Linked DNA regions of Martelella endophytica. The protein of the gene in region 2 interacts with the protein of the main gene of each other region in a pairwise test. Links are inferred from orthologs where the notes say so. Each region holds a gene or a part of one and is shown on either strand. Other genes may lie near its edges. The genes, in order: TM49_RS19545 and TM49_RS16430.

What was found.
Region 1: the proteins of TM49_RS16430 (region 2) and TM49_RS19545 interact in binary tests that used the Escherichia coli proteins (3 or more experiments, as listed by UniProt). The link is inferred for Martelella endophytica from one-to-one orthologs.

The regions. Positions count from the first base shown.
Region 1 is NZ_CP010803.1:4,221,133-4,224,866, reverse strand. What follows is about bases 1-3,416. They hold TM49_RS19545 ([protein-PII] uridylyltransferase), read left to right. Parts: upstream 1-330; coding sequence 331-3,216; downstream 3,217-3,416. Other genes in these bases: murJ (murein biosynthesis integral membrane protein MurJ), read left to right, coding at 3,213-3,416; mutS (DNA mismatch repair protein MutS), read left to right, coding at 1-278. Also shown: more of murJ, read left to right, coding at 3,417-3,734.
Region 2 is NZ_CP010803.1:3,581,573-3,584,650, reverse strand. What follows is about bases 1-2,760. They hold TM49_RS16430 (P-II family nitrogen regulator), read right to left. Parts: upstream 1,670-2,760; coding sequence 1,331-1,669; downstream 1-1,330. Other genes in these bases: TM49_RS16425 (bifunctional ADP-dependent NAD(P)H-hydrate dehydratase/NAD(P)H-hydrate epimerase), read left to right, coding at 2,019-2,760; glnA (type I glutamate--ammonia ligase), read right to left, coding at 1-1,259. In the rest of the region: more of TM49_RS16425, read left to right, coding at 2,761-3,078. UniProt on the Escherichia coli protein: P-II indirectly controls the transcription of the glutamine synthetase gene (glnA). P-II prevents NR-II-catalyzed conversion of NR-I to NR-I-phosphate, the transcriptional activator of GlnA. When P-II is uridylylated to P-II-UMP, these events are reversed.

The DNA.
Region 1 (3,734 bases), 640 kb from region 2 along the record:
CACGCCTTGCCGGCCTGCCTTCAGCCGTCGTCAAACGGGCGAAATCGGTGCTGGCGCGACTTGAGGACGCCGACCGCAAGAACCCGGCCGCGAACCTCATCGACGACCTGCCGCTGTTCCAGACCGCGATGCGAGCCGACCCGGCCGCGCAGAAGCCGTCCGAGGTGACGGCCCTGCTTGAAACGCTCAAGCCGGATGACATGACGCCGCGCGAGGCGCTGGATGCGCTCTATGCGCTGAAGCGGAAATTGAGCGAGGACATTTCCCTTGGCGACTGATTTGCTCTAGAAAGCCATCAAAGGCGCAATCCGCCGATAAAAAGGCAATGCAATGCAGACCACCGCAGAGGCGCAGCGCGACAAGGCTGCTCAACTGAAAACCGCCGAGACCGACCTGTTCGCGATGACGGATATCCTCGATCCGTCGGCGCTGAAGACGGAGCTTCGGGCGATTGCCAGGCGCAATGGCGGCAATACGGACAAGACCCGTCAGGTCCTGCTCGCGCATCTGAAGGAGGTGAACCGCCTCGGCCGTGAGCACGCCTATACGCTTCTGAAGGAAGACGGTACCGGTTTGGGCTGTGCGCGGCGGATTTCCTGGCTGCAGGATCAGATACTGATCGCCCTGCATAACCTCGTCTCCAAGGATCTTTTTCCCGATGCGGCGAGCGATTTCACCGTCACCGCCGTTGGCGGTTATGGCCGCGGCACGCTGGCGCCGGGTTCCGATATCGACCTTCTGTTCCTGATCAACGGTTCAGACCGCCGAGAGACGCTGCAGGCGATCGAATATATTCTCTACATGCTCTGGGACATGGGCCAGAAGGTCGGTCACGCGACCCGCAATGTCGATGAATGCATCAAGCTCTCCAAGGCCGACATGACGATCCGCACCTCGATCCTCGAGATGCGCTTCATCGCCGGTCGCAAGACGCTCGCCAATACGCTGGAGCGGCGCTTCGACAAGGAGATCGTCGCCAGCACCGGCCCCGATTTCATCGCCGCCAAGCTTGCCGAGCGCGACGAGCGCCACCGCAAGTCTTTCGATACGCGCTATCTCGTCGTGCCCAACGTCAAGGAGGGCAAGGGGGGGCTGCGCGACCTCAACACGCTTTTCTGGATCGCCAAGTATTTCTACCGTGTGCGCGAGCCCTCCGAACTGGTGTCGCTCGGCGTGCTGTCGCGACAGGAGATGAAGCTTTTCAACCGGGCCGAGGATTTTCTCTGGGCCGTGCGTTGCCACATGCATTTCCTGACCGGCAAGGCGGAGGAGCGGCTGTCCTTCGAGATCCAGAACGACATTGCTCGGGCGCTCGGCTATCAGGACAGGCCTGGGCTCTCGGCGGTCGAGCGGTTCATGAAGCACTATTTCCTGGTGGCCAAGGATGTCGGCGATCTTACCCGCATCTTCTGCTCGGATCTCGAGGAGCAGCAGGCAAAGGCGGCGCCGACCATCGGCCGGGTCTGGACGAAGTTTGCACGGCGCCAGCGCAAGATCCCGGGGTCCATCGAGTTCGTCAATGATTCTGGCCGTATCGCCCTTGCCGATCCCGACGTCTTCCGTCGCGATCCGGTGGCGATCATCCGCTTTTTCTACGTCGCGGTGATCAACGACCTCGAATTCCACCCGGACGCTCTCAAGGTCGTCACCCGCTCGCTATCGCTCATCAATGCGGAGCTGCGCGAGAAGGATGAGGCGAACCGGCTGTTCCTGTCCATTCTGACCTCCCGCAACGATCCGGCGCTCTATCTCCGGCGGATGAACGAAGCCGGCGTACTCGGCCGCTTCCTGCCGGAATTCGGCCGCATCGTCTCGATGATGCAGTTCAACATGTATCATCACTTCACCGTTGACGAGCATCTGATCCGCGCCGTTGGCGTGCTGTCGGAAATCGAAAACAGCGAGGGCGCTTCCGAGAAGCATCCGCTGGCGGCAAGCCTGATCGGCCGCATCGAGGATCGCACCGTGCTCTATGTCGCCGTGCTGCTGCATGATGTCGCCAAGGGCCGCAAGGAAGATCATTCGATCGCCGGCGCAAGGGTGGCGCGAAAGCTCTGCCCGCGTCTCGGATTGACGGCGAAGCAGACCGAACTCGTCGCCTGGCTGATCGATAAGCACCTGCTGATGTCGATGACATCGCAGACCCGCGACCTCTCCGACCGCAAGACCGTGATCGACTTCTCGGACCAGGTGCAGTCGCTCGACCGGCTGAACCTGCTCTTGATCCTCACCGTCTGCGACATCCGCGCCGTCGGCCCGGACGTCTGGAACGGCTGGAAGGGGCAGCTTCTCCGCACGCTGTACTACGAGACCGAGATCCTGCTCTCCGGCGGCTTCTCCGCGGTGTCGCGCAAAGCCCGCGCCGAGCGCGCCGTGGAAGCGCTGGCGGAAGCGCTTGCCGGCTGGAGCGATGCCGACCGGCAGAGATATTCGAGCCTGCAGTACCAGAACTACCTGCTCTCCGTGCCGCTCGAGGATCAGGTGCGCCATGCCCGCTTCATCCGCTCTGCCGACAAGGACGGCAAGCTGTTTGCGACCATGGTTCGCACTCACGCGTTCCACGACATCACCGAGATCACGCTCCTGGCGCCCGACCATCCGCGGCTTCTGTCGATCGTCGCCGGTGCCTGCGCGGCGACCGGTGCCAACATTGCCGATGCGCAGATCTTCACCACCACGGACGGCCGCGCGCTCGACACGGTCCTGCTCAACCGCGCTTTCGAAGATGATGCCGACGAGCTGCGCCGGGCAACCACGATCGGCAAGCTGATCGAGGATGTGCTCTCCGGCCGCAAGCGCCTGCCCGATGTGATCGCCACCCGCTCGCGCGAGCGCAAGGCGGCGAAGCCCTTCTCCGTGCAGCCGCATGTCTCCGTATCGAACCTGCTCTCCAACGTCTTCACCGTGATCGAGATCGAGTGCCTCGACCGCACAGGCCTGCTTGCAGACGTGACGCAGACGCTCTCCGAGCTCTCGCTCGACATTCAGTCGGCGCGCATCACCACCTTCGGTGAGAAGGTGATCGACAGTTTTTACGTGACCGACCTCGTTGGCGCCAAAATCACCAATGAGAACCGCCAGGCGGCAATCGTTGAAAGGATGAAAGCGGTGCTCGACGACAATAGCGACGCCTATCGAAAGGGCATGCCGCCGGGCATGCTGCTGCCGGCCGAGGCCGGGCGCGACATCGGGAAGGACGAGGACGACGCTCAATGAGCCTCGCCGGCAAGTTCGCGACCGTCGGGGGCGCGACGCTGGCCAGCCGTATCTTCGGCTTTGCCCGCGAAACCATGATGGCGGCCGCCCTCGGCACGGGGCCGATGGCGGACGTCTTCTACGCTGCCTTCCGGTTCCCTAACCTGTTCCGCCGGCTCTTTGCTGAAGGCGCCTTCAACGCCGCCTTCGTGCCGCTGTTCTCAAAGGAGATCGAGGAGAACGGGCTGGAGGGTGCCAAGCGCTTCTCCGAGCAGGTGTTCGGCGTGCTGTTCTCGGCGCTCTTCGTCATCACCCTGGTGATGGAGCTGGCGATGCCGCTGATCGTGCGCTTCATCATCGCACCGGGCTTTGCCGGCGACCCCGACAAGTTCGACATGACCGTCCGCCTGTCGATGGTGATGTTTCCTTATCTGATCTGCATGTCGCTGATGGCGATGATGAGCGGCATGCTGAATTCGCTGCACCGCTATTTCGCTGCGGCGATCGCGCCGGTCTTCCTCAACGTCGTCCTGATCGCC
Region 2 (3,078 bases):
TCCAGAGCTTCGCGCAGCGAGCCGCAAACGGTCGGGATTTCCTTGAGCTCTTCCTTCGGCAGGTCGTACAGGTCCTTGTCCATGGCTTCGCCCGGATGGAGCTTGTTCTTGATGCCGTCGAGGCCAGCCATCATCAGAGCGGCAAAGGCGAGGTAGGGGTTCGCGCCCGGATCGGGGAAGCGGACTTCAACGCGCTTGGCCTTCGGCGAGGAGCCGAACGGAATACGGCACGAGGCCGAACGGTTGCGGGCCGAGTAGGCCAGCAGAACCGGTGCTTCGTAGCCCGGGACCAGACGCTTGTAGGAGTTGGTCAGCGGGTTGGTGAAGGCGTTGATGGCCTTGGCGTGCTTGATGATGCCGCCGATATAGAACAGGCAGGTTTCCGACAGGCCGGCATATTCATCACCAGCGAAGGTCGGCTTGCCGTCCTTCCAGATCGACTGGTGAACGTGCATGCCCGAGCCGTTGTCGCCGAAGACCGGCTTCGGCATGAAGGTTGCCGTCTTGCCGTAAGCATTGGCAACCTGGTGGACGCCGTACTTGTAGATCTGGGTCTTGTCGGCCATGCGGGTCAGCGTGTCGAACACCATGCAGAGTTCGTGCTGGGCGGAGGCAACTTCGTGGTGATGCTTTTCAACGGTGATGCCCATTTCGGCGAGAACCGTGAGCATTTCCGAACGCATGTCCTGAACGCTGTCGACCGGCGGGACCGGGAAGTAGCCGCCCTTGGTACGCGGGCGGTGGCCCATGTTGCCGACTTCGTACTCGGTGTCCTGGTTCGACGGCAGTTCGCTGCTGTCGAGCTTGAAACCGGTGTTGTAGGGATCGGCAGCGAAACGAACGTCATCAAAGACGAAGAATTCGGGCTCGGGGCCGAAATAGGTGGTGTCGCCGATGCCGGTGGACTTCAGGTAGGCTTCGGCCTTCTTGGCCGTGCCGCGCGGGTCGCGGTTGTAGGCTTCGCCGGTGAGCGGCTCAAGGATGTCGCAGAAGACAGCCATGGTGGACTGCGCGAAGAACGGGTCCATGTGGGCCGTCTCGGCGTCGGGCATCAGCACCATGTCGGACTCGTTGATCGCCTTCCAGCCGGCGATGGACGAACCGTCGAACATGATGCCATCAGCAAACATGTCCTCATCGACAGCCGATACGTCCATCGTCACGTGCTGCAGCTTGCCCTTCGGATCGGTAAAGCGCAGGTCGACGAACTTGACGTCGTTGTCCTTGATTTGTTTCATGATTTCAGCAGCTGTCGTCATTTAACGTTTTCCTTGCATAAGAAGATGACGATAGAAATTCCCCGTCTTTCGGGCGAAAGAGGGGCGATGGATCAGATGGCGTCTACACCGGTCTCACCGGTACGGATGCGGACGACGCCTTCGACGTTGGAAACGAAGATCTTTCCGTCGCCGATGCGTCCGGTCTGGGCGGCGTTGCGGATGGCCTCGATAACAGCGTCCACGTTCTCGTCCGCCAGCACGACCTCGACTTTGACTTTGGGAAGAAAGTCGACGACATATTCGGCGCCACGGTAAAGTTCCGTGTGACCCTTCTGGCGCCCGAAGCCTTTTGCTTCCGTGACAGTGATTCCCTGCAAGCCGACTTCCTGAAGGGCTTCCTTCACTTCGTCAAGCTTGAAAGGTTTGATGATCGCTTCGATCTTTTTCATAAGGAAATTGCTCTCCGCTTCTCCCGTTGAAGCAGGTATGAACCCGCTCGGAACATCAGATGCACATTGCATGCCAACTTGCGTTTTTGCCGGCCAAATCAACCGAAATAAAACCGCATTTCAGCAAATGCCCGCTGCATCGCCTTTTCGCATCGGATCAGGTTCGCGAAAAGGCGCATCGGCGTCAAGAGAAAGGCGTTCGTGGCCGTCGGAGGGCATGTTCGCATGGTTTTTAGGCATGGGGGTGTGCTGCCATTATAGGCAATTGACCATAAATTAGACGGCAATTGGCGAATGCTTGCCTTATTGCGGGATTTTTCGTTTATTCGCCGTATTCAAGGAGCCACCGATGATTTTGCTGACACCGGACGAAATGGGCGCGGCCGACCGGCTGGCCGCCGAAAGCGGAATCGATAGCTACGGGCTGATGGTGAAGGCGGGCTACGCGGTCGCCGCTTCGGCGCTGAAGCACTTCGCAACCGTCCGGCGCGCGATCGTGTTGGCCGGGCCAGGTAATAATGGCGGCGACGGCTATGTTGTCGCACGGGCCCTCGCAGAATCCGGTATGGACGTTGCCATCCATGCGCTCGGTGATCCTGACAAGCTGAAGGGCGATGCGCGCACCGCCCGTTTTGAATGCCCCATCGAGCCGCAATCGCTTGAGGCCTATTTGCCGCAAGCCGGAGACCTGGTGATCGATGCGCTGTTCGGGGCAGGGTTGGCGCGGCCGCTTTCCGGGGCTGTCACCGCGCTGATCGAGGCTATCGGCCGGAAGGGCGTGCCGGTGCTTGCCGTCGACCTGCCTTCGGGACTTTCGGGCGCAACCGGCGCGCCGCTGGGCGCAGCCTTCCACGCAACCCGCACCGTCACCTTCATGGCGCCGAAGCCGGGGCATTATCTCTTGCCCGGCCGCGACCTTTGCGGCGTGCTGGAGGTCGCCGATATCGGCATTCCGATGCGGATCGTCAGGGCCGCTCAGGGCGGCAAGCTTTCGGTCAACAGCCCGGCACTCTGGCGCGCGGCGCTGCCGCATTCGGCCGCCGGCGCGCACAAGTTCAGTCGTGGGCACCTCGGCGTTTTCAGTGGCCCTGCCGGCAAGACCGGCGCGGCAAGACTTTCGGCGATGGCGGGAATCAGGTGCGGCGCCGGGCTGGTCACGCTGGCCGTTCCGGCTTCGGCGGAGGCCGAGGTCGCTGCCCACCAGACCGCCATCATGCAGCGCAGGCTCGACGAGGCCGACGATCTTCGGGACTGGCTCGCCGACCGGCGCCTCTCGGCTTTCGTGATCGGGCCCGGTTTCGGCGCCGATGCACGGGCACGCGAATTTGTCCAGGCGCTCGCCGAACGGCCGACTGTGATCGATGCCGATGGCATCAGTGCTTTTGCGGAGGCGCCGGACGAATTGTTCG